One region of the Dyella sp. 01L423 genome, then DNA from elsewhere that is predicted to be linked to it. Evidence: predicted binding sites of a transcription regulator. Region 1 holds the regulator's gene; the other holds the start of a gene.

Evidence for each region. Region 1 encodes sigma-54, which starts transcription at its own class of promoters, with help from an activator protein. Its sites were predicted from a motif close to TGGCACGNGCNTTGC; they were not measured.
Region 2: a site for sigma-54 is predicted at 3,095-3,109, ahead of glnA (type I glutamate--ammonia ligase). Genes of this name have one in related genera too.

What each region holds. Positions count from the first base shown of each region.
Region 1 is NZ_JBFTSI010000004.1:158,051-163,388, forward strand. Features, by position in the region: gene lptC (LPS export ABC transporter periplasmic protein LptC) at 1-336, shown strand, start outside; gene lptA (lipopolysaccharide transport periplasmic protein LptA) at 227-844, shown strand; gene lptB (LPS export ABC transporter ATP-binding protein) at 844-1,563, shown strand; gene AC1DMY_RS13390 (RNA polymerase factor sigma-54) at 1,687-3,165, shown strand; gene hpf (ribosome hibernation-promoting factor, HPF/YfiA family) at 3,457-3,780, shown strand; gene hprK (HPr(Ser) kinase/phosphatase) at 3,899-4,849, shown strand; gene rapZ (RNase adapter RapZ) at 4,853-5,338, shown strand, end outside.
Region 2 is NZ_JBFTSI010000009.1:32,163-37,500, forward strand. Features, by position in the region: gene AC1DMY_RS19350 (GH39 family glycosyl hydrolase) at 1-220, shown strand, start outside; gene AC1DMY_RS19355 (M23 family metallopeptidase) at 369-1,511, shown strand; gene glnA (type I glutamate--ammonia ligase) at 1,633-3,048, opposite strand; gene AC1DMY_RS19365 (undecaprenyl-diphosphate phosphatase) at 3,372-4,169, shown strand; gene AC1DMY_RS19370 (winged helix-turn-helix domain-containing protein) at 4,215-5,338, shown strand, end outside.

The DNA of each region.
Region 1 (5,338 bases):
GTCGACAAGAGCGGCACCCTGCTCAAGCTGCAGGGCCCGGTCTACATGCACCGGGCGGCCTTTGCCCAGACCGATGCGGCCGAAATGCACACCTCCGAGGTCACTGCCTGGCCAAAAGAAAACCGAATGGTGACGGACGCCCCAGCGCATATGAAGCAAGGCGCACGTACACTTAACGGGGTGGGCATGCGTGCCAACCTCAACACCAATCATCTGGAGCTGTTCGATGAAGTCACCGGCTCGTTTCCGCCGCGACCCAAGAAGTCTCAAGCTGCACCTCGCCCTGCTGGGCCTGGGACTGCTCATCCTGCAGCCGGCGCTGGCCAAGCAGGATGACCGCAATCAGCCGATGAACTTCTCGTCCAAGTCCATGGACGGGTTCAACGCGCCCAATACGGTCACCACGCTCACCGGCAATGTCGTGGCCACGCAGGGCACGATGAAGCTGACCGGCGCCCTGGCCAAGCTGTATCTGGATGCCGACACCCAGGTCGCACGCGCGGTCGTGACCGGCAACCTGGCCCATATCGAGCAGCTCGACGACGCCGGCAACCTGATGCAGGGCGACGCCTTGCAGCTGGACTACGACAACATCAACGGCATTGCGGTGCTCACGGGTAACGCCGTGGTGCGCCAGCAAGGTCGCGGCGAGTTCCATGGCGACAAGCTGGTCTACAACACACAGACCTCGCTGATCACCGGTGAAGCGGCCGGCGACGGCCTGGTGCACGGTGTGATCCTGCCCAAGCAGAAGCCGGCGGGCGCTCCCGCCGCCACGCCGCCGAAGCCGGGCACGCCGCCTGCGCCGCCGCAACCGGCCGCGAAACCGGCCGAGGGCCACTGATGCTTTCTGCTGAAGGTCTGCAAAAAAGTTTCAAGGCGCGCCAGGTCGTGCGCGACTTCGCGTTCTCCATTCGCGAAGGCGAAGTGGTCGGTCTGCTCGGCCCTAATGGCGCGGGCAAGACCACATGCTTCTACATGGTGGTCGGCCTGATCGAAGCCGACGCCGGCACCATCAAGCTGGACAAGCAGGACATCACCGGCCTGCCGATGCACCAGCGCGCCAAGCTCGGTATCGGTTATCTGCCGCAGGAAGCCTCGGTGTTCCGTCGTCTTACCGTCGCCGACAACATCATGGCCGTGCTGGAACTGCGTGAAGGCTGGGACGAAAAGCGTCGCACCAACGAGCTGGAAAGCCTGCTGGACGAGCTGAAGATCTCGCATATCGCCGACCAGAAGGGCATCAGCCTGTCCGGTGGCGAACGCCGTCGCGTGGAAATTGCACGCGCACTGGCCGCGCATCCGCGTTACATGCTGCTGGACGAACCCTTTGCGGGCGTCGACCCCATTTCGGTGGGCGAAATCCAGCGCATCGTGCGCCATCTCAAGGAACGCGGCATCGGCGTGCTGATCACCGACCACAATGTGCGCGAGACACTGGGCATCTGCGATCGCGCGTACATCCTCAACGACGGTGAAGTGCTTTCGCGCGGAACGCCAGCACACATTCTGGCCGACGAAAAGGTCCGCGAGGTGTACCTGGGTCGCGAATTCCGCCTGTAACGGCCTCGGAACAGGCGGCTTTCCGCACTAAATCTGAGGTAGTACGCGAATTCGCCTTCGACCTATGGCCGACCTCGGAGGCAAGAGTTAGGATGACCTTCACGTTCATCCTGACCGGCTGGCATGAAACCCGGACTGCAGTTTCGCCTCAATCAACAGCTCACGCTGACACCACAGTTGCAGCAGGCCATCCGCCTCCTGCAGCTGTCGCAGCTTGAGCTTGAGGCTGAGCTGCGTCAGATAGCCGAAAGCAATCCTTTGCTCGAGTTCGCCGACGACAATCCCGACAATCTCGAGGGCGACGAACGCGAGTCCGAGCCACCGATGGATGCGATACCGGTCAGCTCGTCCAGCTCCAGCAGCAGCAGCGATACCGTCGACGACGCCGAAGCACCCGAATGGGGGGATGTGGAGCGCGACGGCGGCAGCGACGATCCGGTCGACTTCTCGCTCAGCGGCGCTTCGTCGCGCAACAACAACCCGGATGAAGACGGCTTCGAGCCGCAAAGCGCCGCGCAGGAAACGCTGCAGGAACATCTGCTGTGGCAGCTCAACCTCACGCATATGAGCGCGCGCGATCGCACCATCGCCACGGTGTTGATCGACGCGCTCAATCCGGATGGCTATCTCACCGAGAGCATGGAATCGCTGATCGCAGCGCTTCCCGCCGACATCAGGGCGACCGAAGCGGAAGTGGAGTATGTGCGGCACATGCTGCAGCGCTTCGATCCGACGGGCGTGGCAAGCTTCGACCTGCGCGACTGTCTGCGCGTGCAGCTCGAGCAGTTTGATGCGGACACGCCGCAGCGCGAACTCGCGTTGCGTATCGTTGACGCCGAACTGGAATTGCTCGCGCGCAATGACATCGCACGTCTCGCGCGCAAGCTGCGCGTGAGCGAAGACGACACCGCGGCAGCGGCCGTGTTGATCCGCAGCCTCGATCCGCGACCGGGCGCAGCGCTTGATGTCACGCCGGTCGAATATGTCGCCCCCGACGTCTATGCACGCAAAGACGTCGGTCGCTGGCGGGTCAGTCTCAATCCCGATTGCCAGCCGCGGCTCGGCCTCAACCAGCACTACTGCGGTCTGATCGCCCAGGCCCGTGGCACCGACGCCAGTTGGATGCGCGGACAGCTGCAGGAGGCCCGCTGGCTCATCAAGAGCCTGGAATCGCGCGCCGAGACGCTGCTGAAGGTGGCCGAAGCCATCGTGCGCCGGCAGAGCGCCTTCCTCGATTACGGCCCCGAAGCGATGCACCCCCTGGTGCTGCGCGAAGTGGCCGAGGAAGTGGGCATGCACGAATCGACCATTTCACGTGTAACTACCCGCAAATACATCCATACGCCGCGGGGCACGTTCGAACTCAAGCATTTCTTCTCCAGCGGCGTGTCCACCGAAGACGGTGGCAGCGCGTCGGCCACCGCCATCCAGGCCATGCTGCGCAAGCTGGTCGATGCCGAGGACCCGCGCAAGCCGCTGTCCGACCAGGCCATCGCGGAGGAGTTGCATCGCAAGGGCATTCAGGTTGCCCGACGCACCGTCGCCAAGTACCGCGAAGCCATGCGCATCCCCAGTTCCAGCGAGCGCCAGCGCGCTGGCTGAACGAGTTTGCCCGCATCTGCGGCAACGTCGCCCCGGGAACTTGGCGGCAAAAAAGGCGTCCCCATACTCATAGGTAAGTCGATACGACGGGAAAGCTGTCATGTCTGAGGCGTGAAGGTCTTTCTAACGCACAGGCAACTTCAGAGGTGCATAGTGACTATCCCGACTTGGTGAGGAGGCCTGAGAAAACCTTCGCAATACCGGAGTTTTCAAAGGTGTGTCGGCCACGACATGGGCGACCGGCGCATCGATTCCAGCCGCGTCTGCGGCAAGTACCAGAGGAGGCGCAACATGCAAGTTCAACTCAGCGGTCAGCAGATTGAAGTCACCCCGGCCCTCCGGGATCACGTGAACAACCGGCTTGACCGCCTCACCCGCCTCGATGAGCGCATTCTCAGCCTGAGCATCGTTCTCTCCGTGAACAAACTGCAGCAGCGCGCCGAGGGCACGCTCAATGTCACGGGCAGCACCCTGCACGCCGAAGCGCTTGAGAATGACATGTACGTCTCCATCGACGTGCTATTCGACAAGCTGGTGACCCAGTTGCGCAAGTACCGCGAGAAGATCTGCGACAAACATCAGCGCGCCGCCCGCGAGGAGCGCCTGTACGGCTGATCTGTGCCAGGCCCGCCCGGCTCCGGGCGGGCCCTCTGCCTCATCCAAGGCGTCCGCCGGTGCGAACTGGCACAATGTCCATGTGGCTGCCCTGTTCCGGCGGCGCAAAGGACAAAGCTTGGACCGGCTCTCCGCCCGACAACTCTATGACAGCGTTCACGAGCGCATGGCCTTGCGCTGGGTCTCCGGCATGCGCGGCGAGTCGCGCGCGCTCGAACAAGCCGCGACGACCACGCGCCGCCCCTCGCTGATCGGCTACCTCAACGTCATCTATCCGAACAAGATCCAGATCATCGGCACCGAGGAGCTGAACTACCTCGACAGCCTCGATTCGCGCCAGCGCTGGGAGGCGATCAACAAGATTGCCGCCTATCAGCCGGTGGCGATGATCGTGACCAAGGATCAGGCCATCCCCAGCGACCTGCGCGAAGTGGCGGAAGAAACCAATACGCCGCTATGGATCAGCTCCAAGCGCGGCCACGAGTTGCTGACCTGGATGCAATACCACCTGGCGCGCATCCTGGCGCCCAAGGTCACGCTGCATGGCGTGTTTCTGGAAGTTTTTTCGATCGGCGTACTGATCACCGGCGAATCGGGCTCGGGCAAGAGCGAGCTTGCGCTGGAACTGATCAGCCGCGGTCATCGACTGGTTGCCGACGACGCCACCGAATTCACCCTGATCGCGCCGGATGTGATCGACGGCACCTGCCCCGAGCTGCTGCAGGACCTGCTGGAAGTGCGCGGCCTGGGCGTGCTGAATGTGCGCGAGATGTTTGGTCACACGGCGGTCAAGCCATCCAAATACCTTCGCCTCGTCGTGCACCTGAAACCGTTGCGCGAGGGGGAAGACACCGATGGACTCACTCGCCTCACGGGCGATATCGGGCACCGCGAAATCTTCGAGGTGCCAGTGCCGATGATCACCATCCCGGTGGCGCCCGGCCGCAACCTTGCGGTGCTGGTCGAAGCCGCCGTGCGCAACCACGTGCTCAAGAGCAAGGGCATCGACCCGGCACAGACTTTCATCGACCGCCAGGCGCACCAGATGCGCCGGCTGCCTCCGTGGTGACCCATGAGCGACACGAAATCCACTAGCAACCCAGCCGACGCGATCAATCTGATCGTGCTCACCGGCATGTCCGGTGGTGGCAAGACAGTGGCCTTGCGCGCGCTGGAAGACCTGGATTTCTACTGCGTCGACAACCTGCCCACCGCCCTGCTGCCGCAGCTGGTCGCGGCGGTGAGCCGCAATGTGGAAGGCAAGCGTCGCCACGTCGCCGTGGGCGTGGACGTGCGCAATCCTGGCGAAGACCTCAAGCGCATGCCGGCCATCCTGTCGGAGCTGGCCGCGGCGGGCGTGAAGGCGCATCTGATCTTCCTCGACTGCCGCGACGATGTGCTGATCAAGCGCTATTCGGAAACGCGTCGCCGCCACCCGCTGTCGTGGCAGGGCCTGTCGCTGGCTGATGCGATCGCCGAAGAACGCCGCGTGCTGCGCCCGCTCTCGGCTATTGCCGACAAAGTGATCGATTCGAGCGAGCTCAACGTGCATCAGCTG
Region 2 (5,338 bases), on a different contig from region 1:
CAACGCCACGCAGGCCACGGTGTGGCGCCTGGACCAGGATCACGGAAACGCCGTGGCCGCGTTCGACAAAATGGGCCGCCCGGCAACCCCGAGCCGCGAACAGATCACTCAGCTACGTGAGGCGGGCAAACTCGCCGCTCCGGAACAGGCCACGCTGCAGAACGGCCGCCTGAGCATCGATATCCCGCCGCAGGGTCTGGTGGTGGTGGAGCTGCACTAACCGCCAACAAGCGTGTGACGCCGCCATCCCCTCGTGGCGGCGCCACACGCTGCTTTACCTCGCCGCACCGGGCGCAGTGACCTCTGGCATTGGCGTCCCACCTCCCGCAGATCAAAGCTCGCGCTGCTATCCAGCCTGGATGACGGCCATGCGTTTCTGGCGCGAGTCTCTCTTCACTTGGCTCATGTTGCTTACGGCGCCAGCCGTCATGGCGCAACGTGCGCCGCTGCATCAGTCATTCGACCTGCGCGTGCCTTGGACACCCGAGCCGGTGGTGGTCGCGGGCAAGGCGTCGCTGGTGTACGAGCTGCATCTCACCAATGAGGCGCAGGCGACGCTCACGATCCAGCGCATTGACGTCCTCGACGATCAACAACACCTGCTTGCCGAGCTCGCGGGCAGCGAACTCACGGCAGCCATCGGCAGGGCCGATCGCGCGAAAGGTGAGGAGCGCCTGCATATGGCGCCAGGCATGGCGGCTGTGGCGTATCTCTCCGTTCCTCTTGCCGACACCGCCGCCGTGCATCTGCGCCACCGTGTGGTTTATGCGGATCAGGAGAATCCGCACCTCACCACCGAGGGCGGCGGCGTCTCATCAGCCAGTCGCGCACCTGCGCAACTCGGTCCGCCCTTACGTGGCGGCCCATGGGTGGCGATCTACGATGCCCGTTGGGAACGCGGCCATCGCCGCGTGCTCTACACCATCGACGGCAGCGTCAAAGTGCCTGGGCGCTTCGCCATCGATTGGATTCTGCTCGGACCGCACGGTGGCTTCGCTAAAGACAAGGGCGAGTTGCCCAAGCAATGGTTCGGCTATGCCGCCGACGTGATGGCCGTGGCCGATGCCACCGTGGCATCCACCGGTGAAGGCATCGCCGAGCCGGCAACGCTCGCGGAAGGCGCCGCCCACAAAGTGCCGCTTGAAAATGCTGCCGGCAACTATGTGGCACTGGATCTGGGCAATGGACGCTACGCGTTCTACGAACATCTCAAGCCCGGCAGCATCCGCGTGAAAGCTGGCCAGCGCGTGCATCGTGGCGACGTCATCGGGCAACTGGGCTTTACCGGCGAGTCCACAGGCCCGCATCTGCACTTTCACGTGAGCGACGCCAACGCACCGCTTGCTGCCGAGGGATTGCCGTATGGGCTGCAGTCGTTCCGCGTGCTCGGCGCTTATGCATCGATCGAGGACTTCGCGCACGGCAAGCCGTGGACGCCCATGAAACCCGCCGTGTCCGCTAGCGGATTCCCTGCGGCCCTTGCCGTTGTGGATTTCAGCAACGGCCACTGACGAAAAGCCGCATCACGCCATGGTCGATGGCTGGCAATGGCATGGCGAGATGCATAGCGACTGAAAAAACGAAGGGCGCCGAAGCGCCCGTCGTCTCTGTGTGTTTCGCTACAACTCGCGATCAGAGCGCGTAATACATCTGGAATTCCAGCGGATGCGTGCTGGCGCGGTAGCGGGTCACTTCCTGCATCTTCAGCGCGATGTACGCATCGATGAAGTCGTCGGTGAACACGCCGCCGGCCTTGAGGAAGTCGCGGTCCTTGTCGAGCGCGTTGAGCGCTTCGTCGAGGCTGGCGCACACCTGCGGGATGTTCTTCTCTTCTTCCGGCGGCAGGTCGTACAGATCCTTGTCGGCCGGTGCGCCCGGGTCGATCTTGTTGATGATGCCGTCGAGGCCGGCCATCATCAGCGCGGTGAACACCAGGTAGCCGGAGTTCATCGGATCGGGGAAGCGCACTTCGATGCGGCGGCCCTTCGGGCTGGACACGTACGGAATGCGGCAGCTGGCCGAACGGTTGCGGGCCGAGTAGGCCAGCATCACCGGCGCTTCGAAGCCCGGCACCAGGCGCTTGTAGCTGTTGGTGGTGGAGTTGGCGAACGCGTTGATCGCCTTGGCGTGCTTGAAGATGCCGCCGATGTACCACAGCGCCGTCTGCGACAGGCCGCCGTACAGATCGCCCGCGAACATGTTGTTGCCGTCCTTCGCCAGCGACTGGTGCACGTGCATGCCGCTGCCGTTGTCGCCGACGATCGGCTTGGGCATGAAGGTGACGGTCTTGCCGTTCTGGTGGGCGACGTTCTTGATGACGTACTTCATGGTCATCAGTTCGTCGGCCTTCTTCACCAGCGTGTTGAACTTCACGCCGATCTCGCACTGGCCGGCATTGGCCACTTCGTGGTGATGCACTTCAACGACCTGGCCCAGCGACTCGAGCACTTTGCACATGTCGGCGCGCAGGTCGCCCAGCGAGTCGACCGGGCTGACCGGGAAGTAGCCGCCCTTCACGCCCGGACGGTGACCCGTGTTGTTGTCGTCGTACTTGTAGCGCGAGCTCCACGCGGCTTCTTCGGAGCCGATTTCGTAGAACACGCGGCCCATGTCGTTCTGCCAACGCACGGAATCGAAGATGAAGAATTCCGGCTCCGGACCGAAGAACGCCGTGTCGGCGATGCCAGTGGACTTCAGGAACGCCTCACCGCGCTTGGCGATGGAACGCGGGTCGCGGCCGTAGGCCTGCATGGTCGACGGCTCGAGCACGTCGCAGTGCAGGATCATCTGGGTGTGGGCGCTGAACGGGTCGAGGTAGGCGGTGTCCGGATCGGGCATCAGCACCATGTCCGATTCGTTGATGCCCTTCCAGCCGGCAATCGACGAACCGTCGAACATCTTGCCGTCCTCGAACGTGCCCTCGTCGATGGCATGGGCCGGGAACGTCACGTGGTGGTGCTTGCCGAGCATGTCGGCGAAGCGGAAGTCGACGAATTCGACCTCGTGTTCCTGGATCAGGTCGAGCACTTTCTGGACGGGGGACGACATGGACAACCTCGACGGGCGAAAAGGTGAGTAATCGACAGGCGTCTGAGCAAGCCGCGTGCCAAGGGGAATGAGCTTTTTATATCAATGGTTTAATTACTGCAAATCGATGGTGACGCCACTAGATTGCACGATGATGAAACATCGATAAGCACCATCTTGGTGCAACCATAACCGGCCTGGCGTTCCCGCGTTTATATGATTTGCCGTGCGGCGGAATCAGCCGCATCGGATACAACGCGCCCCAAAAACGCCACGCCGGTCGCTTAAGCTATGCCGCTTTGCGCCGGTATGGAACCGGGGCCGACCTCACCGCCGGAGTCTCCGTGAGCGACATCATCAACGTCATCCTGCTTGGCATCATCGAAGGCATCACCGAGTTTCTCCCCATTTCCAGCACGGGTCACCTGCTGATCGCCGAGAAGTTCGGCCTGGGCGAGCGCTCTGACTTGTTCAACGTGGGCATTCAGGCGGGCGCGATCCTGGCGGTGACCTTCATCTACTGGAGCCGCATCTGGCAGTTGTTCACGCAGTGGCGTGACCCGGCCAACCGCGATTACCTGGCCAAGCTGTTCGTGGCCTTCATGATCACGGCGGTGCTCGGCTTCATTGCGGTGAAGCTCGGCTTCAAGCTGCCTGAAGCAGTGACGCCGGTAGCGTGGGCCTTGGTCATCGGCGGCATCTGGATGCTGGCTGCCGAACGGCTCGCCGCCCGCCAGCCCGATCGCACGCAGGTGACCTGGCGCGTCGCGATCCTGGTCGGCATCGCGCAGATGATCGCGGGCATCTTCCCGGGCACCTCGCGTTCGGCCGCCACCATTTTTACGGCGATGCTGTTTGGCACCAGCAACCGCGCGGCCGCGACCGAGTTCGCGTTCCTGGTGGGTATTCCCACCATGTACGCGGCCACCGGCTATGAATTGCTGAAGGTGCTCAAGGATGGCGGCGTACACCACGAAGACTGGACCGCTTTCGGCGTCGGCTTCGTGGTCTCGGCCATCGTCGCCTTCGTGGCAGTGAAGTGGCTGCTTGGCTATATCCGCAGCCATCGTTTCACGCCGTTCGCGATCTACCGCATCGTGCTGGGCATCGCCCTGCTGTTGCTGATTCCCGCAGGCGCCTGAGCAAACCGTGCGAGGATCACGTCGGCACACTGACCTCCTCGCCGCATGAGCGCCACGCGTTACCGACTGCTGGATCTTTCCATCGACGTCACGCGCCAGCGCGTGACGCGCGATGGCGCGACGCTCGATGTCCAGGGGCTCTCGTTTCAGTTGCTCGCGTGCTTGCTGAAGCACGGCGTGGACGTGGTGGACTTCGACACGCTGATCGCCGAGGTCTGGGCGCCCGCCGTGGTGAACGAGGAAACCGTTACGCAGCGCGTGAAGTTGCTGCGGCAGGCGCTGGGCGACGACGGCCGCGCCCCGCGTTACATCCGCTCCGTGCGCGGGCGCGGCTACCAGTTGTGCGACATGCCGGTGGCCGAGGAAGCAGCAGCACCCACCGCGACCCGCGTACCGCGTCGATGGATCGCACTCGCCATGGGCCTGTTCCTGCTCGCGGTGGCGGGCATCGCCTGGTGGCTCACGCCCCAGCGCATCCACAAGCCATCCGCCACGCAGGAGCTGGTGCAGCGCGCGAGCTACTACGCGGGCATCGGACAACGCGACAACAACGAACGCGCCATCGCGCTTTATCAGCAAGCGCTCGCGTCGACGCCGCGAAATCCCGATGCGCGGATCGGCTTGAGTCGCGCGTACAGCGCGCGCGTCTGTCTCTACAACTTCCCCTACCAGTGGGCGCAGCAGGCGCAGAAGCTGGCCGACGACGCCGTTGCTGGCGAACCCTCCCGCGCTTCCGCCTGGTCGGCGCTCGGCTATGCACGGGATTGCCTGGGCGATATCGATGCCGCCATCGAGGCCTACCAAAAAGCCCTGGCACTCGACGCCGGCGATGACGCCACGCGTGCCTCCGCCGCCTACCTCTATCAGGAGCGCGGGCGCATCGACGAGGCGCTGCACGCCAACCTGGACATGCGCGGCGACGCTACACACGTGCGCTTCCGCGAGGTGCAGATCGCCCGCGAGATGGCTCTGCTTGGATTTGACGACGAGGCCGAGGCACGTCTGGCGCGCAGCTTCCAGCTTTATCCCGATAACGTGTTTTCCAATATCGCGTGGCCACGTCACCTGTTCCTGCACGGCCGCCCGGTGGAAGCGCAGCAGGCACTGGATGAAGCGCTGACGCGCAACACGCCGCACGTGGAGCTGTACGTGCTGCAAGGCGAACTCGC